4 regions of the Paraburkholderia sp. J67 genome follow, and region 1 is predicted to be linked to each of the others. Evidence: predicted binding sites of a transcription regulator. Region 1 holds the regulator's gene; each other region holds the start of a gene.
What was found. Region 1 encodes HrcA, which represses chaperone genes, less so after heat shock. Its sites were predicted from a motif close to TTAGCACTCNNNNNNNNNGAGTGCTAA; they were not measured.
Positions count from the first base shown of each region.

Region 2: the regulator HrcA is predicted to act here: its motif matches at 4,526-4,552, upstream of U5782_RS05195 (co-chaperone GroES).
Region 3: the regulator HrcA is predicted to act here: its motif matches at 4,132-4,158, upstream of rpoH (RNA polymerase sigma factor RpoH).
Region 4: the regulator HrcA is predicted to act here: its motif matches at 2,943-2,969, upstream of U5782_RS19285 (co-chaperone GroES).

Region 1 covers NZ_CAJMZK010000002.1:131,700-139,053, forward strand. Annotated here, with positions in the region: gene U5782_RS04585 (NAD kinase) at 111-1,031, opposite strand; gene hrcA (heat-inducible transcriptional repressor HrcA) at 1,298-2,317, shown strand; gene hemH (ferrochelatase) at 2,520-3,590, shown strand; gene U5782_RS04600 (RNA-binding S4 domain-containing protein) at 3,625-4,032, shown strand; gene U5782_RS04605 (hypothetical protein) at 4,004-4,165, opposite strand; gene grpE (nucleotide exchange factor GrpE) at 4,537-5,097, shown strand; gene dnaK (molecular chaperone DnaK) at 5,397-7,346, shown strand.
Region 2 covers NZ_CAJMZK010000002.1:269,569-276,922, forward strand. Annotated here, with positions in the region: gene U5782_RS05175 (amino acid adenylation domain-containing protein) at 1-810, shown strand, start outside; gene U5782_RS05180 (acyl carrier protein) at 903-1,181, shown strand; gene U5782_RS05185 (esterase) at 1,184-3,037, shown strand; gene U5782_RS05190 (DUF6875 domain-containing protein) at 3,071-3,802, opposite strand; gene U5782_RS05195 (co-chaperone GroES) at 4,648-4,938, shown strand; gene groL (chaperonin GroEL) at 4,983-6,623, shown strand; gene U5782_RS05205 (glycosyltransferase family 2 protein) at 6,801-7,354, opposite strand, start outside.
Region 3 covers NZ_CAJMZK010000004.1:371,971-379,324, forward strand. Annotated here, with positions in the region: gene cydB (cytochrome d ubiquinol oxidase subunit II) at 1-919, opposite strand, end outside; gene U5782_RS11290 (cytochrome ubiquinol oxidase subunit I) at 951-2,537, opposite strand; gene cydP (cytochrome oxidase putative small subunit CydP) at 2,527-2,796, opposite strand; gene rpoH (RNA polymerase sigma factor RpoH) at 3,135-4,076, opposite strand; gene U5782_RS11305 (nuclear transport factor 2 family protein) at 4,671-5,054, shown strand; gene leuA (2-isopropylmalate synthase) at 5,204-6,850, opposite strand.
Region 4 covers NZ_CAJMZK010000009.1:271,874-279,227, reverse strand. Annotated here, with positions in the region: gene U5782_RS19300 (sugar ABC transporter substrate-binding protein) at 1-826, opposite strand, end outside; gene U5782_RS19295 (LacI family DNA-binding transcriptional regulator) at 970-2,001, shown strand; gene U5782_RS19290 (hypothetical protein) at 2,046-2,858, shown strand; gene U5782_RS19285 (co-chaperone GroES) at 2,991-3,281, shown strand; gene groL (chaperonin GroEL) at 3,313-4,941, shown strand; gene U5782_RS19275 (VOC family protein) at 5,016-5,840, opposite strand; gene tauC (taurine ABC transporter permease TauC) at 5,980-6,852, opposite strand; gene U5782_RS19265 (taurine ABC transporter ATP-binding protein) at 6,854-7,354, opposite strand, start outside.

The DNA.
Region 1 (7,354 bases):
GCGGGCGCCGGTTCGTTGGTTCGTTGTCGATGCCTGGCGGGCTGGGCATGGACGGGATGCGGCCGGGTCCGGATCGCCGTCGTCGCACGCTCAGCCCATCCCAGCGTGCGTCAGTCGTGGGGATCGGCCGGCAGATTCTGCAGCGCGGGCGGCTCGTTCCAGTGCAGCTTCTGACGCAATGTCCGGTAATAGCTGTAGCCGACCGGATGCAGGAAGGGCACGGTGTGGCGCGAGCGGCGCACTTCGATCACGTCGTTGAGCTCCACCGCTGTGAACGACTGCATGTCGAAGTTCACGTTGACGTCGCGGCCCGCGATGATCTGGATGCTCACCTTGCAGTCGTCGGGCAGCACGATCGGGCGGTTCGAAAGCGCGTGCGGCGCGATCGGCACGAGCACGATGCCTTGCAACTGCGGATGCAGGATCGGCCCCTGCGACGAGAGCGCGTAGGCGGTCGAGCCGGTGGGCGTCGCAACGATCAGGCCGTCCGAGCGCTGGTTGTACATGAAGCGGCCGTCCACGTGCACGCGCAGCTCCGCCATGCCCGAGAAGCCGCTACGGTTCACGACCACGTCGTTGAAAGCAAGCGCGTGATAGATCGGATCGCCGTCGCGCATGATGCGCGATTCGAGCAGCGAGCGCTCCTCGCGCTCGAAGCTGCCCGCGAGCAGTTGCGGCACGATCTCCTGCATGTCGGAGAACGGGATGTCGGTGATGAAGCCCAGCCGCCCGTGGTTGATGCCGATGAGCGGCGTGCGATAGGGCGCGAGCTGGCGGCCGATGCCGAGCATCGTGCCGTCGCCGCCGAGCACCACGGCCACGTCCGCACGCGCACCGATTTCGGCGATCTGCAGCGTGGGATAGCCGCTTACGCTGATCTCCTGGGCGGTCTGCGCTTCGAACACGACGTCGAAGCCACGCTGCGAGATGGTCTGGGCGAGCGCCGTCAGCGGCTCGCCGATGCCTTGCGTATTGCTGCGCCCGACGAGCGCAACGGTCTTGAACTGGCTCTGGATCTTCTGGATCTGCATGCCGGCATTACACCATAGTCAGTGCGCGAAAAGAACCTGTCGCCACCCGCTCATGCCCAATGGGCGCGGCAAGGGCGCTGTCTGCACAGATGCCGGTGACGTGGCGTTGACATCCATGTGACGCGCGGGTGACGGCGCGCGCGATCAGCCAGGGGGCGACGGGTAGCGGTTCCCGTGTGCTAAAACCTGCTTTGCGAGCCGCTGGCGCTGCCCGTGCCGCCGTGCGTACTCGCCGCCAACCCGGCATTAGGCTAGAATTTTCAGTCATGCTAGATCCCCGCGCACAAACCCTCCTCAAAACGCTGATCGAGCGCTACATCGCCGAAGGTCAGCCGGTCGGCTCGCGCACGCTGTCGCGATACTCCGGGCTCGAACTGAGCCCGGCGACGATCCGCAACGTGATGTCGGACCTGGAGGAGCTGGGGCTCGTCTCCAGCCCGCATACCTCGGCGGGGCGCGTGCCCACGCCGCGCGGCTATCGTCTGTTCGTCGACACCATGCTCACCGTCGAGCCGTCCGCCGACGAGGACGCCCTCACGCGCGCGGTCAAGACCACGCTGCGTCCCGGCGAGCCGCAGAAGGTGGTGGCGGCGGCGGCGAGCGTGCTCTCGAATCTCTCGCAGTTCGCCGGCGTGGTGCTCACGCCGCGGCGCAGCCACGTGTTCAAGCAGATCGAGTTCATGCGCCTGTCGGACAAGCGCATCCTGCTTATCATCGTGACGCCCGAAGGCGACGTGCAGAACCGCATCATGGCGACCCAGCGCGACTTCACGCTGTCCGAGCTGATCGAAGCCTCCAATTACATCAACGCACACTTCGCTGGCCTCTCCTTCGACGAGGTGCGCCGCCGTCTGCGCGAGGAAATCGACGCCCTGCGCGGTGACATGACCTCGCTCATGCACGCGGCCGTGACCGCGACCACCGAAGAATCCGATACCGGCGAGACCGTGCTCATCTCGGGCGAGCGCAATCTGCTGGAGGTGGCCGACCTGTCCTCCGACATGGCGCGCCTGCGCAAGCTCTTCGACGTGTTCGACCAGAAAACCAGCCTGCTGCAACTGCTGGACGTGTCGAGCCACGCCCAGGGCGTGCAGATCTTCATTGGCGGCGAGTCGCAACTCGTGCCGATCGAGGAAATGAGCGTGGTGACCGCGCCATATGAGGTCAACGGCAAGATCGTCGGCACGCTGGGCGTGATCGGCCCGACGCGCATGGCCTACAACCGCGTGATTCCGATCGTCGACATCACCGCGCGTCTGCTTTCGCTCACGCTCAGCCAGAACTGAGCGCCTACACTGCGTGCGTTTTCGCGCACACCCGCCTGGCTGTATCTTCGCCCGCTGCGGCGCGTCGCGCCATTGGCCGAATGGCCAGCGTGGCTGAGTAGAGGGGAGTAGAGGGGAGTAGAGGGCCACCCCAAGGCCGCCCGCTATAATGCGCTCTCGTGCAACCGTTGCCGCGCCCCGCGCGTGGCGTCCCTGATCGCCTATGCGTTTCGACCTCGAGCGGCCCTTGCAGTCCGCCGTCGCGCATCGTGTCGCGGTGCTGCTCATCAATCTGGGTACGCCTGACGCGCCCACGCCGCGTGCCGTGCGCCGCTATCTCGCGCAATTTCTTTCCGATCCGCGTGTGGTCGAGATTCCCGCGCCCATCTGGCAGGTGATCCTGCGCACGCTGATCTTGCCGCTGCGCGGGCGTTCGTCGGCGAAGAAGTACGCGGCGGTCTGGACGCCCGAGGGCTCGCCGCTGCGCGTGCACACGCAGAAGCAGGCCGACGGCCTGCGTCATCTGTTGCAGATCAACGACTACACGGTGCTCGTCGACTACGCGATGCGCTACGGCACGCCCGACATCCCCGCGATGCTCAATCAGCTCAAGCTGGCGGGCGCCGAGCGCATTCTGCTTGTGCCGATGTATCCGCAGTACTCGGCCTCGACCACGGCCACTGCCTTCGACGCCGCTTTTGCTGCGCTGCGGCGCATGCGCAATCAGCCCGAAATCCGCACCGTGCGGGCGTACCACGACCACCCGGCCTATATCGGGGCGCTCGCGGCGCAAGTGCAGCAGTACTGGCATACCCACGGCCGCCCGGACTTCGCTGCGGGCGACCGGCTTGTGCTGAGCTTCCACGGTGTGCCTAGCCGTACGCTCGACCTGGGCGACCCGTACCACGATCAGTGCCAGCAGACCGCGTCGTTGCTCACGCACGCGCTGGGCCTCACGCCGGTCGAGTGCCGCGTGACCTTCCAGTCGCGTTTCGGACGCGCGCAGTGGTTGCAGCCGTATACGGCGCCCACGCTCAAGGAGCTTGGCCAGGGCGGTGTGCGTCGTGCCGATGTGTTCTGTCCCGGTTTCACGGCGGACTGCCTCGAAACCATCGAGGAAATCGGCATGGAAGTGCGCGACGAGTTTCTGCACGGCGGCGGCAAGGAGTTCCACCGTATTCCGTGCCTGAACAACTCGCCCGCGTGGATCGCGGCGTTGGGTGAAATCGTCGCGCAGCACTTGCAGGGCTGGCCGGTGCAACCGCCCGCCCACGCGGGCGCGGCGGCCGCCTGAGCGTCGCCGGAAGATTGTCAGCAGGACGTCACGTATGAACTACAAGATTTCGACAGAACCCGGCGCGCGGCTGCGCATCGACAAGTGGCTCTGGGCGGCGCGCTTCTTCAAGACGCGTTCGCTCGCGACGGACGCCGTCAACAAAGGGCATGTGCGCATTGGCGGCGAGGCGGTGAAGGCGTCGAAAGACGTGCGCGTGGGCGACCGCGTCGAAATCGAGATCGATCACGTGCGCTGGGAAATCGACGTGCTGGGGATTTGCGAAGTTCGCGGCCCCGCGAGCATCGCGCAGTCGCTTTATGCGGAAACCGAGGAAGGCCGCGCGCGGCGCGCGGCGGAACAGGAGCGGCGCAAGCTCTTTCGTGAGCCGGCCTCCGCGATGCACGGCAGGCCGACCAAGCGCGACCGCCGCACTATCGACAAACTTTCGCGTGAGGGTTGAAGAGCGCTTCCATCGTGGCGTGAACGCCACCATATTCCGTGGTGTTCTCGTTCACGGCGCCCGACATGCAGATGGTGGTGGTTCCGGCGATGAGTACCAGAGCGACCACCGAGATGGCAAAGGTCAGTTTCACGGTACTCCCCAGGGGATCGCTGCAAAACGGCCAGTCACATGGCCCGTGGTGTTCAGCGCGGGCCGGTTCGGTGGGGTGCCAAACCTCAGGGTAAACGCGCCGTGAGCAGCACCTGTTCCTGAGTGTAGGTCAGCCGCGCGGCGCACTCAATTTCATTTTTTCCGCGCTGCAGTAATGGTTGTAACCGGCGGTTTCGGCACTTTGACGATTGTCTAAAAAAGCGCCGCAAAGCCCTTGAAACAAGCGATCCGGCACCCATGTGCTGTCGCAATGTACGAAGCATCTGTCGCGGCTGCGCAACGCGCGCCGGGATGGCGGACTTGAGGGTCCACGCTTCGTTCCCTTTTTACTATTCAACGACGTTCAGCGACATGGAAAACACGCAAGAGAACCCGACGAGCCAGAACCCCACGCCCGCGGACGAGGCGTCGCAAGCCGCTGCCCAGCCGCAGGCTGAAGCCGCAGCGCAAGCGCCCGAAGGCGCGGACGCCGCGCTGGCCGAAGCGCAAGCAAAGATCGCCGAGCTGCAGGACGCCTTCATGCGTGCCAAGGCCGAGACGGAAAACGTCCGCCGCCGCGCCCAGGAAGACGTCACCAAGGCGCACAAGTTCGCGATCGAAAGCTTCGCCGAGCACCTGCTGCCGGTGGTGGACAGCCTCGAAGCCGCGCTCGCGCACGGTTCGGACGATCTGGCCAAGGTCAACGAAGGCGTCGAGCTCACGCTCAAGCAGCTCTCCGGCGCGCTCGAGAAGGGCAAGGTCGTCGCGATCAACCCGGTCGGCGAAAAATTCGACCCGCATCGCCACCAGGCGATCTCGATGGTGCCGTCCGAGCAGGACGCCAATACCGTCGTGTCCGTGCTGCAAAAGGGTTACGTGATCGCCGAGCGCGTGCTGCGCCCGGCCCTCGTCACGGTGTCCGCGCCTAAATAAGCGGCCCGTCACGGCCGATAACTGCCGTAACCGCCAGGCATCGAATATCGCTTCAAACGGCCTTCATGAAAGGCATTCGAAAGCGAAGGGTGGCGCATTTTCCCGAACCTCGCGACAATGCGCCGCCGATTCAAAAAAAATTGAAAAAAACTAACGAACGCATAGCCCAAAGCTCTTGAAAACGCCGTCTCGGCACTTATTTGGGCAGCAGTTCTGAATTTATTGAGCGTCACGCCAGCCAGCGGTCCCGGCGATCGAGCGGCGGACGCACAGCGGATCAAATTGGAGAATTGAGAAAAATGGGCAAAATCATCGGTATCGACCTCGGCACCACGAACTCGTGCGTGGCGCTGATGGAAGGCAATCAGGTCAAAGTGATCGAGAACTCGGAAGGCGCCCGCACGACGCCGTCGATCATCGCCTACATGGACGACAACGAAGTGCTGGTCGGCGCACCGGCCAAGCGTCAGTCGGTCACGAACCCGCGCAACACGCTGTACGCCGTCAAGCGCCTGATCGGCCGCCGCTTCGACGAGAAGGAAGTGCAGAAGGACATCAACCTGATGCCTTACCAGATCGTCAAGCACGACAACGGCGACGCATGGGTTGCTGCGCACGGCCAGAACCTCGCACCGTCGCAGGTTTCGGCAGAAGTGCTGCGCAAGATGAAGAAGACCGCTGAAGACTACCTCGGCGAGCCGGTCACGGAAGCTGTGATCACGGTTCCCGCGTACTTCAACGACAGCCAGCGTCAGGCAACCAAGGACGCCGGCCGCATCGCCGGTCTGGAAGTCAAGCGCATCATCAACGAGCCGACCGCAGCCGCACTGGCATTCGGTCTGGACAAGGCCGAAAAGGGCGACCGCAAGATCGCCGTGTTCGACCTGGGTGGCGGCACGTTCGACATCTCGATCATCGAAATCGCCGACGTTGACGGCGAAATGCAATTCGAAGTGCTCTCGACCAACGGCGACACGTTCCTCGGCGGCGAAGACTTCGACCAGCGCATCATCGATTACATCATCGGCGAGTTCAAGAAGGAGCAGGGCGTCGACCTGTCGAAGGACGTGCTCGCGCTGCAACGCCTGAAGGAAGCCGCTGAAAAGGCCAAGATCGAACTGTCGTCGGGTCAGCAGACCGAAATCAACCTGCCGTACATCACGGCGGACGCATCGGGTCCGAAGCACTTGAACCTGAAGATCACGCGCGCCAAGCTGGAAGCGCTGGTCGAAGACCTGATCGAGCGCACCATGGAACCGTGCCGCGTGGCGATCAAGGACGCAGGCGTGAAGGTCGGCGAAATCGACGACGTCATCCTCGTCGGCGGCCAGACGCGTATGCCGAAGGTGCAGGAAAAGGTGAAGGAGTTCTTCGGCAAGGATCCGCGCCGTGACGTGAACCCGGACGAAGCCGTGGCTGTTGGCGCCGCGATTCAAGGTCAGGTTCTGTCGGGCGACCGCAAGGACGTGCTGCTTCTCGACGTGACCCCGCTCTCGCTCGGTATCGAGACGCTCGGCGGCGTGATGACGAAGATGATCAACAAGAACACCACGATCCCGACCAAGCACGCACAGGTCTACTCGACGGCGGACGACAGCCAGTCGGCCGTGACGATCAAGGTGTTCCAGGGCGAGCGCGAAATGGCAGCGGGCAACAAGCTGCTGGGCGAGTTCAACCTCGAAGGCATCCCGCCCGCACCGCGTGGCGTGCCGCAGATCGAAGTGAGCTTCGACATCGACGCGAACGGCATTCTGCACGTCGGCGCGAAGGACAAGGCGACGGGCAAGGAAAACCGCATCACCATCAAGGCGAACTCGGGCCTGTCGGAAGCCGAAATCGAAAAGATGGTGAAGGACGCCGAAGCGAACGCGGAAGAAGATCACCGTCTGCGCGAGCTGGCCGATGCGCGTAACCAGGGCGATGCGCTGGTTCACAGCACGAAGAAGGCCGTGGCCGAGTACGGCGACAAGATCGACGCGTCCGAAAAGGACAAGATCGAAGCGGCACTGAAGGACCTCGAAGACACGCTGAAGGACTCGTCGGCCGACAAGGCGACGATCGAAGCGAAGGTCGAGGCACTGTCGACGGCGTCGCAAAAGCTCGGCGAAAAGATGTACGCCGACATGCAGGCGCAGCAAGCCGGTGCAGCGGGCGCAGCAGGTGCGGGCGCAGCCGGTGCCGAACAAGGCGCGCAGAACCAGGCCGACGACGTGGTCGACGCCGAGTTCAAGGAAGTCAAGAAGGACTAAGTCCAGAC
Region 2 (7,354 bases), 140 kb from region 1:
TCTGTCGCTGGCCTGTTGCAGCAGATGCGCAAGCTGACGCCGGGTGCATTCCCGAGCCTTCGGGTTTCCACGTTCGGTGGCGAACCGTTGTCGCGTTCGCTGGCGCAGGCGTGGATGAACGCCGCGCCGAATAGCCGGCTCCTCCATATGTACGGGCCGACCGAGGCCACCATTGCCTGCACGTGCTTCGAGGTCGACGCCGCATTCCTCGGCGATGAGCAGCAGACCGCCGTGCCGCTCGGCTCGGCGCTACCCGGCGTGGAGCTGATGATCGTCGATGACGAACTCGAACCCGTCGCAATCGGATTGACGGGCGAGTTGTTGATCGCCGGACCCCAGCTCGCCTCTGGCTATTTGTCTCGCGATGAACCCGGCAATAGCCGGTTCATCGCGAAGACGTTTCCCGGCCGACACGCGCAACGCTGGTATCGAACACGCGACGCCGTGAGCATGAGCGAGCAATACGGAATCGTGTTTCAGGGGCGCTTCGATACGCAGGTCAAGATTCACGGCAACCGGGTCGAACTGGAAGCGGTCGAGCATGTCGTGCAGGCGTGCAGCGAGGCCGCGTTGTGTGCGGTAGTTCCGTGGCCGGTCGATGAAGCGGGGCGCTCGCTCGGCCTTGTTGCTTTCGTGACGAACGCACGGGTAGAGACGGGGTTGATCTTGAGGGCGTGTCGGCAGCGCTTGCCGGCGTGTGCCGTGCCGCAGCGAATCATTGTCGTCGGTGCTTTCCCGCTCAATGCCCACGGGAAAATCGACAGAAAAGCGCTGGCTGGATTGTGTGCACGCGGGCTGGTCGCCGCGTGAGGTTTGTTCCGGGGAGCCTGGCGGGGGAGCTTTAGCGCCAGGAAAAACGCATGCAGAACAAGCCTGACGAACAGGCATGGAAAGGGACCCATATGAAGGCTGAATTGCGCCGCATTATTTCGGAGACCGCTTGCATCGATGTGGCGGTCGAAACGTTGAGCGATACCGACGACCTGTACGCCGCCGGTCTGTCTTCGTTCGGGACGCTTCGTGTGATGCTGGCCATTGAAGACGCGTTAAGCGTGCAAATACCGGAAGCGCTGATTACCTTTGAGCTGTTTCGATCGATTGATTCGCTCGCGAACGCGCTCGCCCCACTAGTGCAGGAAAAAAGCCTGGCTCACAGGCAGTATGCCGCTGCGTCACGATAGTCATGAACGCCAAACCTGTGATGCGTCCCGTTACCTTCGACGGGTGCTATGGATCGCTGCATCTGCCGGCAGGAGAAGCCGCCACGACCGGTGTGGTGTTGTGCAATCCGTTCGGTTATGACGCGCTATGCGTGCACCGCGGCTGGCGGGACTTTGCGGAAACCTTGTCGGTGGCGGGCGGTCTGCCTACGCTACGTTTCGACTATCCGGGCACGGGCGATTCGCAGGGCAACGAGGAAGACCCGCAGCGCTTTCGCGCATGGATCGACAGCATCAAGGCTGCAACGCGTTATCTGCGCGACGTCGCCGGTGTGACTCGTATTGTTCTGTGTGGCCTGCGCCTTGGCGCGACACTGGCGGTGATGGCGGCCGAAGAACTAGGCCACGTCGATGGACTGATCCTGATGATGCCTGTCGTGTCGGGCAGGCGCTATATCCGCGAGCTGGGCATACAGCACCATAGCTGGCTCAAGACGCCGGGCAGTTGCGCCGACGGCCCGGTAGCGGGCGACGTACGGGCCGTGGGAGCGTTTGGATTCCAGTTGCATGGCGACGCGGTCGAGCAACTCGCGGTTGTCGATCTGATCCAGCGCGAGCGGATTCCCGCGTCCCGTGTGTTGATCCAGGAGACTTGCGACAGTCCGGCGACCAAACAGCTGGTCGAGCTGTATCGTCGCGGCGGTGCGAGCGTGGACGTCCAGATTCTTCCTGAGTACGACCGCTTTCTGGTCGACCCGCGATTTAGTGCGCCGCCGCTACGGGCTTTCGGCAGCGTCCTCGAATGGCTCGGCTTTCAGTCCGGGGCGACGCCGCTGCCAGTCGCGGAACTGCTCGCACCGGCCGCCGATGCGCGGATCGATATTGCGGCAGGGCATGAGCGGCCCGTGGTGTTCGGTAACGGGCGCTACGTCGGGGTATTTTGCGAGCCGCGTGGCGCGCATGAGCGGGCTCCTGCGGTGCTGATTGTCAATTCGGGCGGCGCTCATCGCGTCGGTGACGGGCGACTTGCCGTGCTGATGGCGCGGCGTCTGGCGGGGCAAGGTATTGCCTCGCTTCGCATGGACCTGGGCGGTATCGGTGACAGCCTGCGTCACGAGGAGTCGCCGACGCTCGAAGACGTCTATTCCCGTCACGCGGTCATCGACGCGATAGCGGGAGTGGAGTGGCTGGTGGCGGCCGGGCATGCGGACGTCGTCACGTTCGGCGTCTGTTCGGGCGCATACGTCAGCATTCATACGGCGTTGGCGCATCCTGGCGTGGTCGGCTGCATGTCGATCAACTTGCCGTTCTTCTTCTGGGGCGGCCCGCAAACCAGGCCGGGCGCTCACTTTATCGAGTCCAGTCGCGTGTACTGGAAGTCGATATGGACTCCCTATAAATGGATGAGGCTATTGACCGGTCGCTCAAATGGCCGGGCGATTGCTATTGAACTGGCGCGCCGCGGGTTCGTGCGATTGAGCGCGCTTGCCAGCAGTCGGTTCGGACGCAGGCTGGACGTCAAGACTTCGACGGGGGCGATCCGGCAACTGTTGATGAATCTCGAGCGCAAGCGTGTTCGAACGTCGCTGGTGTATGGCTCGCTCGATGCGGGGCTCGACGAACTGGCGAGCCACTTTGGGCGCAATGGGAGCGACCTTGAAACGTTGATGAACGTTAAGGTAAAGATACTTGATGATGTCGATCACGCGCTGTTCTCGCGCGGGGCGCGTGAAGTCGTGATGGCTCATTTCGAAGGCTTTTTACGCGAGAAGATGCCGGATACCGTGCGAGTCGACGTTCCGGATACGGTGGCGCCCCGCGCGGGCTGGTTGCAACCGCTGTGGGTCCGCGCCAGTCGCGGCAAAGTTGTGCGCTGACGGTGGTTGGGCGTGAATGGGGTGGCGCTGCGATCAGGCTGGCTTCCCTGATGCCCGGCTGAGTTCCGCAATCCTTGTATCGATTTTGAGGCGCTCGCCGACGGGCAGCGCTTTTTCAACCCACTGTTTGTAGCTCAATAGTTCGCGCAGGCGCACTTCGGCAGGGCTGTTGTCCTGGTCAATGAAAAGCGCGTCGTGTGGCGTGATCGCTCGCAGGACGAATGCCGGGTGCGGGCTGCGCATTGGCCGGAATGCCTTCGAGTGGACTCCTTCAGTTTTGCTTAGAGGGTGAAATTCGCCAATCATCAATCCGGCTGCCATGAAGCCAGGCTTTGTCAATGAGTGCGCATCGTCGATGTATTTAAAATATTGTTCTTCTTTTAGATTGTCTACGTGGATGTAGACCGAAAAGAAACGCGCGTCGAGACGGCTTTGGGTGAGGATTCGATAATAAACCGCGGGCAGGCTATTTAATATTCTTAGAAACGTGTCGAACGATAGGTCCTCTGCATTCCAGGCACAAAAGACCAATGACCCTCTGTAGTGAGCCGGCTTGGCGAACGGACATACTTCTCCCCGTCGGCCTAATTCAGCGTGGGGCTTCATGACAAAATTTTCAAGCCAGGCAAGACTCGATTCAAATACCTTTCTGGTGGATTCGTCCGGGATCGATGCGATGTCGACCGACCGGCATGCCGATCGCTCTATTTTTTCAATCTCGAGGTCAAGCATTGGCGCGAGAGTTTTGCATGCTTTATTTTTCATGATCAAGGCGATCAATCGTATAAATAAAATAGCAGTTTTATTCTCCCATGGCGTTTTGTTTTTGTACGTTGGCTGTCGAACAAAATAAGGCCCATTACAATTCGTCTCTATTCTGCTTTCTTGATTATTTTTTCAATTCGTAAAATTCATTGCAAACAAGCGTGTTTCGTCATTTGTGTTGGCGGTCGACGTGAAAATTTTGTTCGTCAAATAACTTGAATGTTTATGCAATGCAATAACACCTTGATTGCTATTCAGATTTAGCGGCGATGGATGAGGTTCTTCGGAGGAGCCGACCGCGTCTACTAATAGGCAGAGTCGCTCGCCTTGCACGGTTCGCGGGCTTTCGCCGTTGCATGGACGAAGTCAAGGTCAGGGGGCAATCGTCGAATTGACCCGAAGGTGTTTTGGGGCGTATCGGACTGGCACGCTATCAGGCCCCAATTATTTGAGGCAGCGTGCGGGAATTCCCCAGGTAAGGCCGCATCGGTTGTCGCACGGTGAGAGGCGAGCCTGCCGCGACGCTCGATCGACGCCCTGCGAGGGCCACAGATGCAGCCTTGTGGATGCCTTAGTGCGTTGTTTATTAAGGGTAAATGTTCTTCTTGGAGAGCGATCTGGCCGTTCGTCGTACGCGTGATCGAGCACCAAAATTCCCACTTCGGGGCGCTCAAAAAAACCCTTTTGCCCCGTTCTTGAATTTGTCACTACCCGTCCATATAATTAGCACTCACCGCATGAGAGTGCTAACAACGCTCGGTGCACAAACATCTCTGGCTGGCGGTCATCGGCAGCCAGGTTTTCTTGAATCTCTTCAAGTCCCAATCAAGAGAGAGGATCTATCCATGAACCTTCGTCCTTTGCATGATCGCGTGATCGTTAAGCGCCTTGATCAAGAAACCAAGACCGCTTCGGGCATCGTGATCCCGGACGCAGCCGCAGAAAAGCCGGACCAGGGTGAAGTTCTGGCGACGGGCCCGGGCAAGCGCGACGACAAGGGCGCTCTGATCGCACTCGACGTCAAGGTCGGCGATCGCGTCCTGTTCGGCAAGTACGCTGGCCAGACCGTCAAGGTCGATGGCAACGAACTGCTCGTGATGCGTGAAGAAGACATCATGGCTGTGGTGAACAAGTAAGTTCAGCCCACCGCTTACATTCAAGAATTCCCAGGAGTTAAAAGATGGCAGCTAAAGACGTCGTGTTCGGCGATTCCGCCCGTTCGAAGATGGTTGAAGGCGTGAACATTCTCGCCAACGCAGTGAAGGTCACGCTGGGTCCGAAGGGCCGCAACGTGGTCCTCGAGCGCTCGTTCGGCGGCCCGACGGTCACCAAGGACGGTGTCTCGGTCGCGAAGGAAATCGAGCTGAAGGACAAGCTCCAGAACATGGGCGCGCAAATGGTCAAGGAAGTCGCTTCCAAGACCAGCGACAACGCAGGCGACGGCACGACGACGGCAACCGTCCTCGCGCAATCGATCGTCCGCGAAGGCATGAAGTACGTCGCATCGGGCATGAACCCGATGGACCTGAAGCGCGGCATCGACAAGGCCGTCGCAGCAGCAATCGAAGAGCTGCGCAAGATCAGCAAGCCTTGCACGACCAACAAGGAAATCGCGCAAGTTGGCTCGATCTCGGCAAACAGCGACACGTCGATCGGCGATCGCATCGCTGAAGCGATGGACAAGGTTGGCAAGGAAGGCGTCATCACCGTCGAAGACGGCAAGTCGCTGCAAGACGAGCTGGAAGTCGTCGAAGGTATGCAATTCGACCGCGGCTACCTGTCGCCGTACTTCATCAACAACCCGGACAAGCAAGTCGCCGTGCTGGAAAGCCCGTTCGTCCTGCTGTTCGACAAGAAGATCTCGAACATCCGCGATCTGCTGCCGGTTCTGGAACAAGTCGCGAAGGCTGGCCGTCCGCTGCTGATCATCGCTGAAGATGTCGAAGGCGAAGCACTCGCAACGCTGGTCGTCAACAACATCCGCGGCATCCTGAAGACCGTTGCTGTCAAGGCTCCGGGCTTCGGCGACCGTCGCAAGGCGATGCTGGAAGACATCGCGATCCTGACCGGCGGTCAGGTCATCGCTGAAGAAACCGGCCTGACGCTCGAAAAGGCAACGCTGGCCGAACTGGGCCAAGCGAAGCGTATCGAAGTGGGCAAGGAAAACACGACGATCATCGACGGCGCAGGCGAAGCCGTGAACATCGAAGCGCGCGTCAAGCAAATCCGCACGCAAATCGAAGAAGCGACGTCGGACTACGACCGTGAAAAGCTGCAAGAGCGCGTTGCCAAGCTGGCAGGCGGCGTTGCAGTGATCAAGGTTGGCGCTGCGACCGAAGTCGAAATGAAGGAAAAGAAGGCACGCGTGGAAGACGCGCTGCACGCAACCCGCGCTGCCGTTGAAGAAGGCATCGTCCCGGGCGGCGGCGTTGCGCTGATCCGTGCTCGCGTTGCAGTTTCGGGCCTGAAGGGTCTGAACGCAGACCAGGACGCAGGTATCAAGATCGTCCTGCGTGCAATGGAAGAGCCGCTGCGCCAGATCGTCACGAACGGTGGCGAAGAAGCGTCGGTCGTCGTGGCAGCGGTTGCTCAAGGTTCGGGCAACTACGGCTACAACGCAGCGACGGGCGAGTACGTCGACATGGTTGAAGCTGGTGTGGTCGACCCGACGAAGGTGACGCGCACCGCACTGCAAAATGCAGCTTCGGTCGCTGGCCTGCTGCTGACGACGGACGCAGCTGTCGCAGAAGTGCCGAAGGAAGATGCACCGATGGCTGGTGGCATGCCCGGCGGCATGGGCGGCATGGGCATGGACATGTAATTGCGATCCGGAGTTGGCGCTTCAGCACCTACTCCGGTCCCAGGCAGAGCCAAGGCTCACGCCCGATTACATCGACGTGCGGGAAATACGCCGCGAGGCGTGTTTCCTTGCCCGAAAAGAAAAAACCCGCAGAAATGCGGGTTTTTTTATGCGCGCTCGATTTGTGTCAGGCCTGCGTCACGCATCGCGCCCGTATCGGCGGCGAATCACATAGAGCGGTCGGCGCTTCGATTCGATATAGATGCGGCCGATGTACTCGCCGATCACGCCGATGCCGATCATCTGCACGCCGCTGAAGAACAGCAGGGACACGAAAATCGACGCGTAGCCCGGTACGTCGATGCCGCGCACGAGTGTGCGGATCACGAGGTACGCGGCGTAGACGAACGAAGTCGCGGCAACGAACAGGCCGAAATACGTCCACATGCGCAGGGGCAGGGTGCTGAAGCTGGTAATGCCTTCAAGCGCGAAATTCCACAGCTTCCAGCCGGAAAACTTGGTTTGGCCTGCCACGCGCGAGTTGCGCACGTAGGTGACCTCGGCGGTGCGAAAGCCGACCCAGGCGAACAGACCCTTCATGAAGCGCCGCGACTCCGGCAGCGCATTGAGCGTGTCGACCACCTCGCGGGTCATCAGGCGAAAATCGCCGACGTCTTCGGGAATTTTCAGGTCGGCCAGCTTGTTGTGCAGGCGGTAGAAGCTCATTGCGGATTGCCGCTTCAGGTAGCTGT
Region 3 (7,354 bases), on a different contig from region 1:
AGCCCGCGGTGAGAATCACGCCGATGATCAACAGCGAAGTGCCGAGGAACGCCGTCTTTTCCAGTCGCGAGCCCGCAAGGATGAACGCGATCACGCCGCCCAGAATGCCGGCGATTGGCGCGGTCGCCATCCACGGATAGAGCATGTAGTTGCTGATCCACAATGCGGGTCCAGGCTCGACACTCTTCAGTAGCGGATTGGCGACGGTGTCATAGGGCGCGGGCGTGGTGATCGCGTAGCCGCCTATCAGCGTGGCCACCAGCGCGCCCGCCACGATGAACAATACGACCGCAAGGCCTGCCGTGATACGCAGCGCCTTCGACGCACGCACGGCCACGATGCCGTCGCTTTTCAGCTTCACGAACGCCGCGCCGTGCGCGGTCAGCATGGAGAGGCTCACGAGTCCGCAGATCAGCGCGAACGGATTGAGCAGCGCCCAGAAACTGCCGTAATAGGTCACGCGCAGGTCGGTGTCGTACTGGAACGGCACGCCCTGGAGCAGATTGCCGAAGGCCACGCCAAACACCAGCGCCGGCACGAAGCCGCCGATAAAGAGCGCCCAGTCCCACGCGCCGCGCCACTTCGGGTTGTCGCGCTTGCCGCGATAGTCGAAGCCCACGGGCCGGAAAAACAGCGCGAACAGCACGAGCAGCATTGCGAAGTAGAAGCCCGAGAACGACGCCGCGTAGACCAGCGGCCAGGCGGCGAACATCGCGCCGCCCGCCGTGATGAGCCAGACCTGGTTGCCTTCCCAGGTCGCCCCCACCGTGTTGATGACGATGCGGCGCTCGGCATCGGTTTTGCCGATGAAGGGCAGCAGCACGGCCGCGCCCATGTCGAAGCCGTCGGTGAGCGAGAAGCCGATCAAGAGCACGCCAATCAACACCCACCAGATCACCTTGAGAGTCGCGTAGTCCATGATGTGGTTCCTTAAAGGACGATGGCTCGCTTCACGCGACGCGGTTGCCGCTGGGCACCGCCGACGCCTGCTCGTGGAAATAGCGGCCCGTATGCAGCGCGGACGGCCCCAGGCGCGCGTACTTGAACATCAGCGTGATCTCGATGATGAAGAGCGCGGTGTAAAACACGACGAAGCCCGCGAGGCTTAGCCAGACGTCGCCGGGCGCGAGGCTCGAGGCGGAAAGGTGGGTTGGCAGCACCTCGGCGATGGTCCATGGCTGGCGGCCCAGTTCCGCGACGACCCAGCCGAATTCGGCGGCGAGCCACGGCAGCGGAATCGCCCAGACGGCCCATTTGAGGAACCAGCGGCGGTTCTCCCGCAGCAGCGAGCGTTGTGCGCAGAACCAGAACGCCAGCACGAAGTTGAGGAGCAGCAGCATGCCGAGGCCCACCATCACGCGGAACGACCAGAACACCGGCGCGACCGGCGGGATCGAGTGCTTCGCGGCGGCCTTGATCTGCTCGGGCGTGGCATCGACGACCTTGGGCGCGAACTGCTTCACGAGCAGGCCGTAGCCGAGGTCGGCCTTGTGCGCTTCGAAGACGTCGCGGGTGGCGTTGTCGGCCGTGCCTTCTTTCATTTTTTGCAGCGCGGCGTAAGCGAGCATGCCGTTCTGGATGCGCACTTCGGCGCGTCCCATCAGATCGCGCAGGCCGATCACCGGCTCGTCGATCGAGCGCGTCGCGATGATGCCCATGAGATACGGAATACGGATCGCGTAGTCGGTGCGCTCTTCCTTCTGATTAGGGATGCCAAACAGCGTGAATGGCGCGGGTGCTGGCGCGGTCTCCCATTCGGCTTCGATCGCAGCGAGCTTCACCTGTTGCACTTCGCCAGTGCGGTAGCCCGATTCATCGCCGAGCACGATCACGCAGAGCGTGGAAGCGAGGCCGAAGCCCGCGGCGATGGCGAAGGAGCGCAGTGCGAATTCGGTATCGCGGCGGCGCAGCAGATACCACGACGAAATGCCGAGCACGAACATCGACGCGGTGACATAACCGGCCGACACCGTATGCACGAACTTCACTTGAGCAACGGGATTGAAGATCACCTGGAAGAGACTGGTGAGCTCCATGCGCATGGTTTCGTAGTTAAACGATGCGCCCACGGGGTTCTGCATCCAGCCATTGGCGACCAGAATCCACAGTGCCGAGAGGTTGGAGCCGAGCGCGACGAAGAACGTGGTGATCAGGTGTCCGCCCTTCGTCATGCGGTTCCAGCCGAAGAAGAAGAGGCCCACGAAGGTCGATTCGAGGAAGAACGCGGCGAGTCCTTCCACGGCCAGCGGCACGCCGAAGATGTCGCCCACGTAGTGCGAGTAGTAGGACCAGTTGGTGCCGAACTGGAACTCCATCGTCAGGCCGGTGGTGACGCCCATCACGAAGTTGATCGCGAAGAGCTTGCCCCAGAACTGCGTCATGTCCTTGTAGATCGGTTTGCCGGTCATCACGTAGACCGACTCCATGATGACGAGCAGCCACGAGAGGCCGAGCGTGAGTGGCACGAACAGGAAGTGATAGAGCGCGGTGACGGCGAATTGCAAGCGCGAGAGATCGACGGTTTCGCTAATGGGCATGGTGGTCCCCTTGAGGCGGAATCTTCTCGGGCGGTACGGGCACGGACAGGATGGCCTGTGCGACGTCCGCGGGCCGCATGGTCATGTTGTCGGCTTGCGGATGATTGAAGAACGCGTATTTCAGCGCCATCAGCAGGATGAGCTTGAAGGCGAGTACGAGCACGATGTCGCGCGAGAACGTCGGGCCGCGCACCCACTGAAGAATGCGTGCGCCCAGCAGTAACGGGACGCGTCGTGACTGGCCTGGGGTGGAAATCATGGCGACGAGGGCTCCTTGCAGTTTCCTGTTGCCGGGGCGGCGACCTTGGGGTCGCATCTGCCCACATCTCCCTTGCTCACAATCTTGGCACTACTAAGGCATCGCGACCTTATTGTTATAGGTCAGTTTTGCGGGGTCGAATGCCAGGATGTGTGACGCCATTGCCGCATAAGGGCGGCATCATCCTGAAAATATCTTATGAGGGAACGGAAATCGGCGGTGCGAAGATGTACGTCGCGGCGTGCGCGATTGCGGCGCACCAAAAGAAAAGCCCCGCTCGAATGGAGCGGGGCTTTGTACCGGGCCAGAGGCCGCCGGAGGCGGCGCCGTCGGTTGTATCAGGCGTACTCGGCCAGCGCCGTGCGCATCTTCTTCATGGCGCTCGCCTCGATCTGGCGGATACGCTCGGCGGAGACGCCGAACTCGTCGGCCAGTTCGTGCAGCGTCGAGCCGCCCGAACCGTCGTCGGCGACGTGGAGCCAGCGCGCCTCGATGATGCGGCGGCTGCGTGCGTCGAGTGCTTCGAGCGCGCTTGCAATGCCGTCCGATTGCAAACGATCGCGCGAACGTGCGGCCAGCACGGCGCTCGGTTCGTTATGCGAGTCGGCAAGCCACGCGATCGGCGCGAACGATTCCTCGCCGTCGTCGTTCTGGCTTTCGAGCGCGATGTCGGCACCCGACAGACGCGTTTCCATCTCCACGACTTCTTCGCGCTTCACGTTCAGTTCTTGCGCCAGGCCTTCGATCTCTTCCGGCGTGAACGACTGCAGGCCCTGCTTGTGACTGCGCAGGTTGAAGAACAGCTTGCGCTGCGCCTTGGTCGTGGCGACCTTCACCATGCGCCAGTTGCGCAGGATGTATTCGTGGATCTCGGCCTTGATCCAGTGCATGGCGTACGACACGAGGCGCACGTTCTGCTCCGGGTCGAAGCGCTTCACGGCCTTCATCAGGCCGATGTTGCCTTCCTGGATCAGGTCGGCGTGCGGCAGGCCGTAGCCCAGATAGTTGCGCGCGATCGACACCACGAGACGCAGGTGCGAGAGCACCATGCGGCGTGCGCCTTCAAGATTGTTTTGCTCGCGAAACTCGGTCGCGAACTGGCGCTCCTCTTGCGGCGTCAACATCGGGATCCGGTTCACGGCCTGAATGTAGGCGTCGATGTTGCCCAACTGGCCGGGCAGCATGGAAGCGTTCGCGAGCGCCAGTACACCCGAACCCCCGGCCTTGGCCGACGAAGGGCTCAGCGTATTCGGAAGGGTCATGGTCATTGCGTTGCTCACGTAGCGAACTCCTCAGGAATCTTGCAAAAGTCGGACTGCGACTCCACGGTGGATGTTAGCACTCTGAATCAGTGAGTGCTAATACTTGGAGTCTGTAAGGGCTTCAAGGTTCCGGCTATCCTATCGAAATAGTTGTTTCGATAGGTTTCAGCGAAACTGCAGCAGGCAAGCTGGACGGGGCCTGCGGCCCGGGACGGACCCGCGCACACCTGCGGGTCGAAGAAATACTCTAGAACGGAGCCGAATCCTGTACGGAAACGGTAGAGAAAAAGGGCAGGAATAACGGGACTTCAAGGTGATGGTTGCCACGGTTTTTATCGTAGCCAGGAGATCTTAATCGGATCTTAAACAGGCCCGAATTCTGATCCCGCAACACATCGGATAGACATCAGAGGTATCTGAAAATGCAGCGCTGCGACATAGAGGCGCGCTTTCGTTCTGCGCGTGTGCGCTCGACAACCTAGATGAGGGCGCTTCCTTTGATCGCAAGTATCCTTGCGCGAAATCCTGGTATAAATTTCTGCGAGGCGCGTGCGGTCAATCATCGGCGCGAGTCGGCGGAATCGCCGTGGACTTGCGCAGGGGGCTCGAGCAATGGTGGCAAAAGTAATCGATGCGATTCGCGGACTGGAGCGCGAGCGGTTTCGCGCGATGGTGGAAGGCGACGGTACGTCGCTGGACCAACTGCTCTCCGACAGTGCGACCTTCGTGCATACGAACGGCAAGCGCGAGACCAAGCAGCAGTTTATCGATGCGATCACGGCGGGCCGCCGCCGCTATCGCCAGATCGAGATCCAGTCTCAGGACGTGCTGCCTGTGGGGCGCGAGACCTGTGTCGTCTCGGGGCGCGCGCTGATCGAAATGGAAGCGAACAACGGCGCGCTGCTCTTTCCGATTGCCTACACGGCGATCCAGACGCAGGAGGATGGCCACTGGCGTCTGCTCGCGTGGCAGGCGACGCGTTGCGCGATCGAGTGATGACCGATTAGTCCACTCGCCGATTCCGCCTGATAAGCGGATCGGGCGCACGCCAGCGGCCCGTGATGCCGCCGGCGCTCAACGGCGCCGCCTTCCTGGCTTTTTCCTGATTTGCTGCTACTTCAGACTGCTGATTCCTTGTGTGTCGATCAGGCCGCTACGCGGCGATCGACGTGCTGCCATGCAGCGCGATTGACCGCACTGACGACGGCGGCGACCACTGCCTGAGCCGCGTCGTCCGCGACGCCCACGCCATGACGCAGCGCCTGACCGCCGACGCGTGCGCCGACGAATACCGCCATGCCGCCTTGCGACGTGCGCGCAGTTTCATACGACGTGATCTCAATGCTTTCGCCGGCGGCGGTGCCGATCGCCGTCGCAACGGCTTGAGCGTGAGTTTCGTCGGCGTGCGCGGCTGCGGCGATCGCAATGTCCTCGTCATCGAAGCGCACTCGGCCCGCGCCAATATGTGCCGCCGGTCCCGTCGTTTCGAAGTACTCGCGAGCGAACAGCGCGGAGATCGCCTCGCCGGTGATCTCTTCACCGGACGAATCGGCGACCGTTTGCACAGCGTGGCTGAACTCGATCTGCACGCGGCGCGGCGGCGTGAAGCCCATAGCGCGTTCGAGGAGGTACGTCGCGCCGCCCTTGCCCGACTGGCTGTTCACGCGGATCACCGCGTCGTAGCTGCGGCCGAGATCGGCGGGGTCGATCGGCAAGTAGGGAACTTCCCAGACGGCGTCGGCCTGCTGCACGGCGAAGCCCTTGCGGATCGCATCCTGGTGCGAGCCCGAGAACGCTGTGAACACGAGGTCGCCCGCATACGGGTGACGCGGATGCACGGGCAACTGGTTGCAGCGTTCGACGACGCGGCGCACGGCGTCGATATCGGAAAAGTCGAGACCCGGGTCGATGCCCTGGGTGTAGAGGTTCATCGCGAGCGTGACGAGATCGACATTGCCGGTGCGCTCGCCGTTGCCGAACAGGCAGCCTTCGATACGATCCGCCCCCGCGAGCAGCGCCATTTCGGCGGCGGCCACGGCCGTGCCGCGGTCGTTGTGCGGATGCACCGAGAGCACGATGCTGTCGCGATACGCGAGATTGCGGTCCATCCACTCGATCTGGTCGGCGTAGACGTTGGGCATGGCTGCTTCGACGGTCGCCGGGAGATTCACGATCATCTTGTGATCGCGCGTCGGGCGCCACGTCTGGGCGACGGCGTCGCAGACTTCGCGCGCGAACGTCAACTCGGTCATGCTGAACGTTTCGGGCGAGTACTGATAAATCCAGTGTGTTTGCGGGTTTTTGTCGGCGTATTCGCGGATGATGCGCGTGCCTTCGACCGCGAGCGCCTTCACTTCATCCTTCGACTGGCCAAACACGATCTTGCGGAACGACGGGCAGATCGCGTTGTAGAGATGCACGATCGCGCGCGGCACGCCTTCGAGCGCTTCGAAGGTGCGTGCGATCAACTCTTCGCGCGATTGCACGAGCACTTCGATGGTGACGTCATCGGGAATGCGCTTTTCGTCGATCAGCTTGCGCACGAAATCGAAGTCGGTCTGCGAAGCGGACGGAAAGCCCACTTCGATTTCCTTGAAGCCGATCGCCACGAGCATTTCGAAGAACTCAGTCTTCTGCTCGATGCTCATCGGTTCGATCAGCGACTGGTTGCCGTCGCGCAGGTCGGTGCTCATCCAGATCGGCGCGCGTTCGACGGAGCGCGTCGGCCACTTGCGGCCGTTCAAGCGGATGGCGGGGAAAGGGCGGTATTTCTCGGCGGGATTACGCAACATGACGAGCCTCGTTCTTCGTTTTGTCGTTTGCGATGGCGGTCGGCAGCGGGCGGCTGGCGGGCTGGCGACGGAGCACGGTGCGCGAAACTTCACGCGTTCGGGCGGCAACCTCGAACGCAAAGAAGACGGCCACGGTGACGGCGGTAGCCGGCGCGGCGAAAGCGGACGTGAACGATGCCCATGCAACGTGCATTTTGACCTCGCGACTCGTCCGAACGGTAAGCGGACGAATGCAGACGACAGGTTGTAGAGATACAGCGGATTTGGGGTACTGCGAGAACTGCTTTGGGAGGACCGCGGTGACCGGAGAGGTGGTCGTTGCGGCGCTACACCAGCTTTAGGCTAGGCGTAGCGATAGGGCCGATAGTAGGCCGAAGGCAATGCGGAGGGTGTTCGGGTAGGAACGCATTCGTCCAATGTAAATCAGGGCGGATGCGTGTGTCAACAGGGATTTTGCAGATTGGGCGCGTGAAGATGCGTGCAGATGGCCGACGAAGCGCGCCA
Region 4 (7,354 bases), on a different contig from region 1:
CAAAAGCGATCTGCCCAGACTGAATGGCTTTAAGAATATCGGGCGAGAGATCGAAAGTGGCGAGATAGATCTTGCCGGCCTTGCCAGAATCAGCCACACCGCGTAGCACCCCGATCGCCTGATCGGGCCCAAGAGCGAGAATCGCCTGCGTATCCGGATGCGACCGCAGATAAGCGGCCACCTTGCTTTGAATAATGGTGGGATCTTCCCCACTATCCATCGTGGACTTCTTGTAGTCCACCCCAATAGCGTCAGCGAACCCTTTACACCGATCCCACAGCGCCTGAATATCGGCGCCATGATTGACGCACAGGAAGTTGTGCACGCCGGCCGCCTTGGCCCGCTCGCCAGCGGCCTTGCCAGCTTCATACTCAGGCTGTCCCACATGCAGGATTGCCCCAAGCTTCATGCCATCGGTGGGGCCGCCATTGATCGTCATGAGTGGAATATGTTTGGCCTTCACGCCGCCCAAACCCTTCTGGATCATCTCGAAGTTGGGCACTGTGGTAATGACACCCGCGTAGTTGCGCGCGGCAGCCTGCTCGAGAATGCGCACCATGTCGCCCGTATCGCCAGTGGGCGGATTACGGTAATCAACCTGCACGTTGAAATCCTCGCTCGCGTCTCGCATGCCGTTCTTGACGGTATTCCACCAGACGTTCGAATCCGAGCCGTGACTCACCATCACGAAGCGCTCTTCGGCGGCTGCGCTGCCCGCGCCCAAAGCCGTAGCCAGTGTGAGCGCTGCCGTAAGCGCACTGATCGTACTAAAGCGGCTTAGTGCCAGGAACGCGCGCCGTGCCCGGCCAGAATCTGTCTTCTCCATGTTGCTGCCTCCTTTGTGAATGCTCGTGTGCCCAGCGCGTTTTTCTTGCAGCGTCGTGGCGCCAATGACGAATAGAATGTAGTTGATGGAATCCCGGCTCTCAAACGGAATCTTGAGGACTTTTCCTCATCAACGAGGTGCGCATGACAGCGAGAAAAAAGCCCACGATGGAGGACGTCGCCCAGGCGGCGGGCGTGAGCTATGCGACCGTGGAGCGGGTGTTGAATGGGCGCGGCGGCGTCTCGCGCGCGAAAGAGGCAAGCGTGCTGCAAGCGGCGCGCTCGCTCAAGATCGACCGTGCGCTGCATGAGGTCTCGGTGCGCTGGCTGCGTATCGCCATCGTCACGCAGAACCCGGCTTCGCCCTACTATGCGGCGCTTCAGCAAGGGTTCGAGCTGGCGCAGAAGTCGTTCGAGACTTATCGCGTCCTATGCAGCGTGACCTTCTTCGATGACCTCGAACCGCAGTCGCTCGCGAAAGTCATCGAGCGCGCCGCGCAAAAGGCCGATGCGATGATCGTTGTCGCCTATGAGCATCCGCTAGTGGTCGATGCGGTCTCGCGCGTCGCGAAGAAGATGCCTGTGGTGACGCTGGCAAGCGATTTGCCCGATAGCGGGCGGCTCGCGTACGTGGGCATCGACAACCGCTGTGCCGGACGTATCGCAGGCGAGTTGATGGGGCGCTTCGTCGGCCGCGAGGGCGGGCAGATCATGGTGATCGCGGGGCTGCGCACGTATCTCGGCCACGAGGAGCGCGATGGCGCGTTTCGCTCGGTGCTGCGCCGCCGCTTTCCGGCCTGCGAAGTCGTGGCGACCGTCGAGAGTCGCGAGGACGCGCGTTCGACCGAGCGGCTCACGCGCGATGCATTCAAAAAGTATCCCGATCTGCGCGGAATCTACAACATCTCCGTGGGCGATGAGGGCGTCGTGCGCGCGCTCAAGGCCATGAAGCGGGAGCATGAGATCGTCTTGATCGGCCACGAACTCACGCCGGTGAGCCGTGCGCTGCTTATAGAAGGCGTGATGGACGCAGTGCTCGATCAGAGTCCGTTCGTCGAGGCCGTGCGCGCGGTCGAAGTCATACTCGGACACTACAATCGCGGCACGCCTTCCGGGCTGCCATTGCAGACGCCGATTTCGATTTATATGCAGGAAAATCTGCCGATGCAATTTTGATCGGCCATGTTCGTCGTTACAGGATCAGATAAAGGAACGCAGCGATGAAACGTCTTTTCTGCACGCTGGCTGTGAGTCTCTTGATGGCGAATGCGCAGGCCAATCCGCTCGAACAGGGCGATCTCGTGACGTTCCCCACCCGCGAGGGCGTCACGCAAAGCCTTTTCATCGCCACGCCTGCGCAGCAGCCCGCCTGGGTGGTCGTGCTGTTCGGCGGCACGCCGGGCGCTTTGCATCTTGGGGCCGGCGGCGCCACGACGCTCAAGAGCAATTTTCTGATTCGTTCAGCGCAGCACTGGATCGACGCGGGCGACGCCGTCGTGCTGGTCGATACACCGTCCGATCATCCGGAAGGCGTCGATGACGATTTCCGCCACGGCAAGGATTCGTTTGCCGATACCCAGGCAATCCTGAAGATCGTGCGCGAGCGTTTTCCCAACGCGAAGATCGCGCTCGTTGGCACGAGTTCGGGCACGGTCTCGGTGGGCAACGCGCTGGCGCGCGACGCAAAGATCGCCGATGCATTCGTGCTGACATCGCCCGTGACCGTTTCGCGCAAGCACGAAGCGACTATCGCCGATCTCGACGTGGACGGCACGCAAAACCGCGTGCTGGTGGTCTCGAATGTGCGCGATCAATGCCAGGCATCGCCTGCCGATATTGCTAAACGGCTCGCGTCGAATCGCCACTACGAGTACATCGAATTCGATTCGAGCGAAGGTGAAGACAATCGTGCGCAACGCTGTGGCGCCGAGTCACCGCACGGGTTTCTCGGCATCGAACCCGCCGTGCTCAAGGCGATTCAAAATTGGTTGACGACGCAGCGAGCGTCGGCCAGTGCATCTACGCCTCAGTGATATCCATAGCCCGTGATTGATTCATATCGATCTGCCAATCCGTTATTGGAGCGCCGCGCAGCGTCTTTCTATACTCGGTTTCCATCAGCACTCGCATGAGGCGAGTGCCAGAAACCGCCAAGGAATACGCTCATGAGCCTGCGCCCATTGCACGATCGCGTGATCGTCAAACGACTCGATCAGGAAACCCGCACCGCATCGGGCATCGTGATTCCCGATAGCGCCGCCGAAAAACCCGACCAGGGCGAGGTGCTCGCCGTGGGTCCGGGCCGGCGCGACAACGACGGCCGCCGCATTGCGCCCGATCTGAACGTGGGCGATCGCGTGCTGTTCGGCAAATATTCTGGCCAGACCGTCAAGGTCAACGGCGACGAACTCCTCGTACTGCGCGAAGAAGACATCGTCGCAGTCGTCAATCAATAATCCGGCTTAGCGCCTGAGAGAGAAACGCATCATGGCATCCAAAGACATCGTATTTGGCGACATCGCCCGCACGAAACTGATCGAAGGCGTGAACATTCTCGCCGACGCCGTCAAGGTCACGCTCGGTCCCAAGGGCCGCAACGTCGTGCTCGAACGCAGCTTCGGCGCGCCCGTCGTCACCAAGGACGGCGTGTCGGTAGCGAAGGAAGTGGAACTGGCCGACAAGCTTCAGAACATCGGCGCACAGATCGTGAAGGAAGTCGCCTCGAAGACCAGCGACGCGGCTGGCGACGGCACCACCACGGCCACCGTGCTCGCCCAGGCCATCGTGCGCGAAGGGCAGAAGTACGTGGCGGCGGGCCTCAATCCGCTCGATCTGAAGCGCGGTATCGACAAGGCCGTGACGGCTGCGGTCGAGGAACTCAGGAAGATCAGCAAGCCGACCACCACGAGCAAGGAGATCGCCCAGGTGGCGACCATCTCGGCCAACGGCGAAGAGTCGATTGGCCAGCGCATTGCGGAAGCCATCGACCGCGTGGGCAAGGAAGGCGTCATCACAGTGGAAGATGGCAAATCGCTCGCCGATGAACTCGACGTGGTGGAAGGCCTGCAATTCGATCGCGGTTACCTCTCGCCTTACTTCATCAACAATCAGGAAAAGCAGATTGCGGAACTCGACAATCCGTTCATCCTGCTGTTCGACAAGAAGATCTCGAACATCCGCGATCTGCTGCCGGTGCTGGAGCAGGTGGCGAAGGCCGGGCGTCCGCTGCTGCTGATCGCCGAGGATATCGAAGGCGAGGCGCTCGCCACGCTGGTCGTCAACAATATTCGCGGGGTGCTAAAGACCGTTGCGGTGAAGGCACCGGGCTTCGGCGATCGTCGCCGTGCGCTGCTCGAAGATATCGCCATCCTCACGGGTGGCCAGGTGATCGCCGAGGAAACCGGTCTCACGCTCGAAAAGGCCACGCTTGCTGAACTGGGCCAGGCCAAGCGCATCGAGGTGGGCAAGGAGAACACCACGGTGATCGACGGCGCGGGCGAAGCAGTGGCCATCGAGGCGCGCGTCAAGCAGATCCGTCTGCAGATCGAGGAAGCCACTTCCGATTACGACCGCGAAAAGCTTCAGGAGCGCGTGGCGAAACTCGCGGGCGGCGTGGCCGTCATCAAGGTGGGCGGCGCGACTGAAATCGAAGTGAAGGAGAAGAAGGACCGCGTGGACGACGCGCTGCACGCTACGCGCGCGGCCGTGGAAGAAGGCATCGTGCCGGGCGGCGGCGTGGCGCTGATCCGCGTGCGCGGTGCGATTCTCGACCTCAAGGGCAATAACGCCGACCAGACCGCCGGGGTGAAGATCGTGCTGCGGGCGCTCGAAGAACCGCTGCGCCAGATCGTGACCAATGCGGGCGAGGAAGCGAGCGTGGTGGCGGCAAAGGTGGCGGAAGGCACGGGTAATTTCGGCTACGACGCGGCGACCGGGCAGTATGGTGACCTGGTGGAGAAGGGCGTGCTCGACCCGACCAAGGTGACGCGCACGGCGTTGCAGAATGCGGCTTCGGTGGCGGGCTTGCTGCTCACGACCGATGCGACCGTGCACGAGTCGCCGAAGGCAGCGGCTGCGCCCGCAGGCGCGCCGGGTGGGCCGGATCTGGGGTTCTGATCGGGGCTTACCGAAGTGAACAAAAGCCGGGAGGTTTCCCGGCTTTTTTTATTGTGCAGTACGATAAGGCATCCTTATCGTACTGCCAGCTCAAGCCGTGATCCGTGAGTGAGTACGGAAGGCAGCACTCTTGCATTGCTCGCGTGCGAGGTGGCAAGCGTCACGCCGAATAGGCCTTCGCCTTGCGTGGAAAGATGCGCGTAGAGGTCTGAGGTCAGCGCGTTCACGCCATTGGGCGTGCCGGTGTCGTGCGGGGATAGCAGCGTTAGAGTCGTTGTTCCGCTAGAAAAGGTCGCGAGTCGTACCGCGTGGCCGGGTAGCTCAGCCCGGTGAACGCCGAACGGATTGCCATAGAGCGCGCGATAGCGCTCCACACTGGCTTCAAGATCTTTCACGACGATTGCCACACTCGCGATCCCTTGCGCGCCATTCGCATGCCGCTGCGCATCGCCAGCCGCCGAGCGCAGAAATCGTGGCGTGAGATCGCTGCACAGCAAAGGGAGATCGCGCGTGATGGGCAGCGCGCTTTGCCATTCGATACGCGTACCGTCTGGCCGGATGCGTCCGCCGGGAGTCGGGCCTTCGTAATGCAGTCCGCGCGTGCGTGCCGTGTCGATTGAATCCGGCACCGCTTGCGTGAGCAGCGCAAAAGCGCCAAATCCTTTGCCTGAGCTTTGGACGCTGTGCGGCCAGCGCGGCTCGCGTACTGCGCGAGCGTCTGGCAATGAGGCTGTGAGATCGATAAAGCTGCCGTCGGCGAAGCCGATCACCGCATGATGGGTGGTGCCGTCCGCATGGATGCCGCCGCGCTGCACCGTAAAGCCGGTCTCGCTGAAATCGGCAATGGCCTGTTCGAGATCTTCAACGCGAATGACGACGTGGTCGAGCGGCAAGGACATGGTCGGGTCTCTCCAGAAGGGTGAAAGACCAGACTAGATTTCGCCGCGCAAGGAGGCAACGAAGCAATGGTGGGAACGATATGAAGCGAAACGCGCGCGACTTTCACATCGCGCGCGCAAGAGCAATGAGGAGGGAGATTCAGCCTTCAGCGTGCCAAGGCGTCAGCTTGCGTTGCAGTGCGCGCAAACCGAGTTCAAGCACGAGTGCGATGGCGCCGATCAGCAGGATCCCGGCAATCACGACATCGGTGACGAGAAAGCGCGAAGCCGAATACACCATGAAACCCAGACCGCGTGTGGCCGCGATCAACTCGGCCGCGACGAGCGTGGACCAGCCCGCGCCCAGCGCGATGCGCACGCCGGTGAGGATCTCGGGCAGCGCGCTCGGCAGCACCACATGAACGAGCAATTGCAGACGCGTTGCGCCCAGCGATGCAGCCGCCAGCAGCCGGGTTTTCGCCACGCGGCTCGCACCCGATGCGGTCGCGATGGTCAGCGGCGCGAAGATCGTGAGGTAAATCAGTAGCACCTTCGAGAGTTCGCCGATGCCGAACCAGATCACCATCAGCGGCAGATAGGCGAGCGGCGGCACCGGGCGATAGAACTCGATGATGGGGTCGAGTATCCCGCGTGCGATGCGGCTCGTGGCGATGGCGATGCCCGCCGGAATTGCGGTCACCAGCGCGAGCGAAAAAGCCAGCGCGATGCGTGTAAGGCTGGCGGCCAGATGCTGCGTGAGCGTGGCGTCGTCGAAGCCGTCGGTGTAGAGGCGCCCGAGCTTGCGCACGACCGCTTCGGGCGTGGGCAGCAGCACGGGCGGCAGCCATTGCAGATGGCTCGCGAGCCACCAGAGCGCGAGCAGTGAGCCGAGCGTCGCCGCGCTTGCCGCATGGCCTGCGTGAAAGCGCGGGGCGTCGCTGCGCGCGCGTGGTGCGGCGCTGCTGTCATTGGGCGCATTCGTAGTGGCGTCAGGGGCCGAAAGCGTCGCGGCGGTGGTGTCGTTGAACGCCATATCAGGCTCCTTCGGTTTCGCGCATGAGTTGGTCGAGCAACTCCAGATGGATCGCGGTGAATGCGGGATCGCTGCGGATCGAGCGCAGCGATTCGCCTTGCGCGTAACGGCGCGCGAAGTCGAGCCGATGGCGCGCCACCACGCGCCCGGGGCGCGGCGAGAGAATCAGCAATTCGGTCGAGAGCAGCACGGCTTCCTCGATGCTGTGCGTGATGAGGAAGATGCCTTTGCTGGTTTGCTTCCACACATCGAGCAGCAGACTCTGCATACGCTCGCGCGTCAGCGCGTCGAGCGCGCCAAGCGGTTCGTCCATCAGCAGAAAGGCGGGGTCGGCTGCGAGCGCGCGCGCGAGTCCCACGCGCTGACGCATGCCGCCGGAAATCTCGCCGATGCGATGATGCTCGAAGCCGCCGAGCTTCACGAGATCGAGCACCTCGGCCGCGCGTTTCTCGCGTTGAGCACGGCTCGCGCCCTGCATGCGCAGGCCGAACGAGACGTTGTC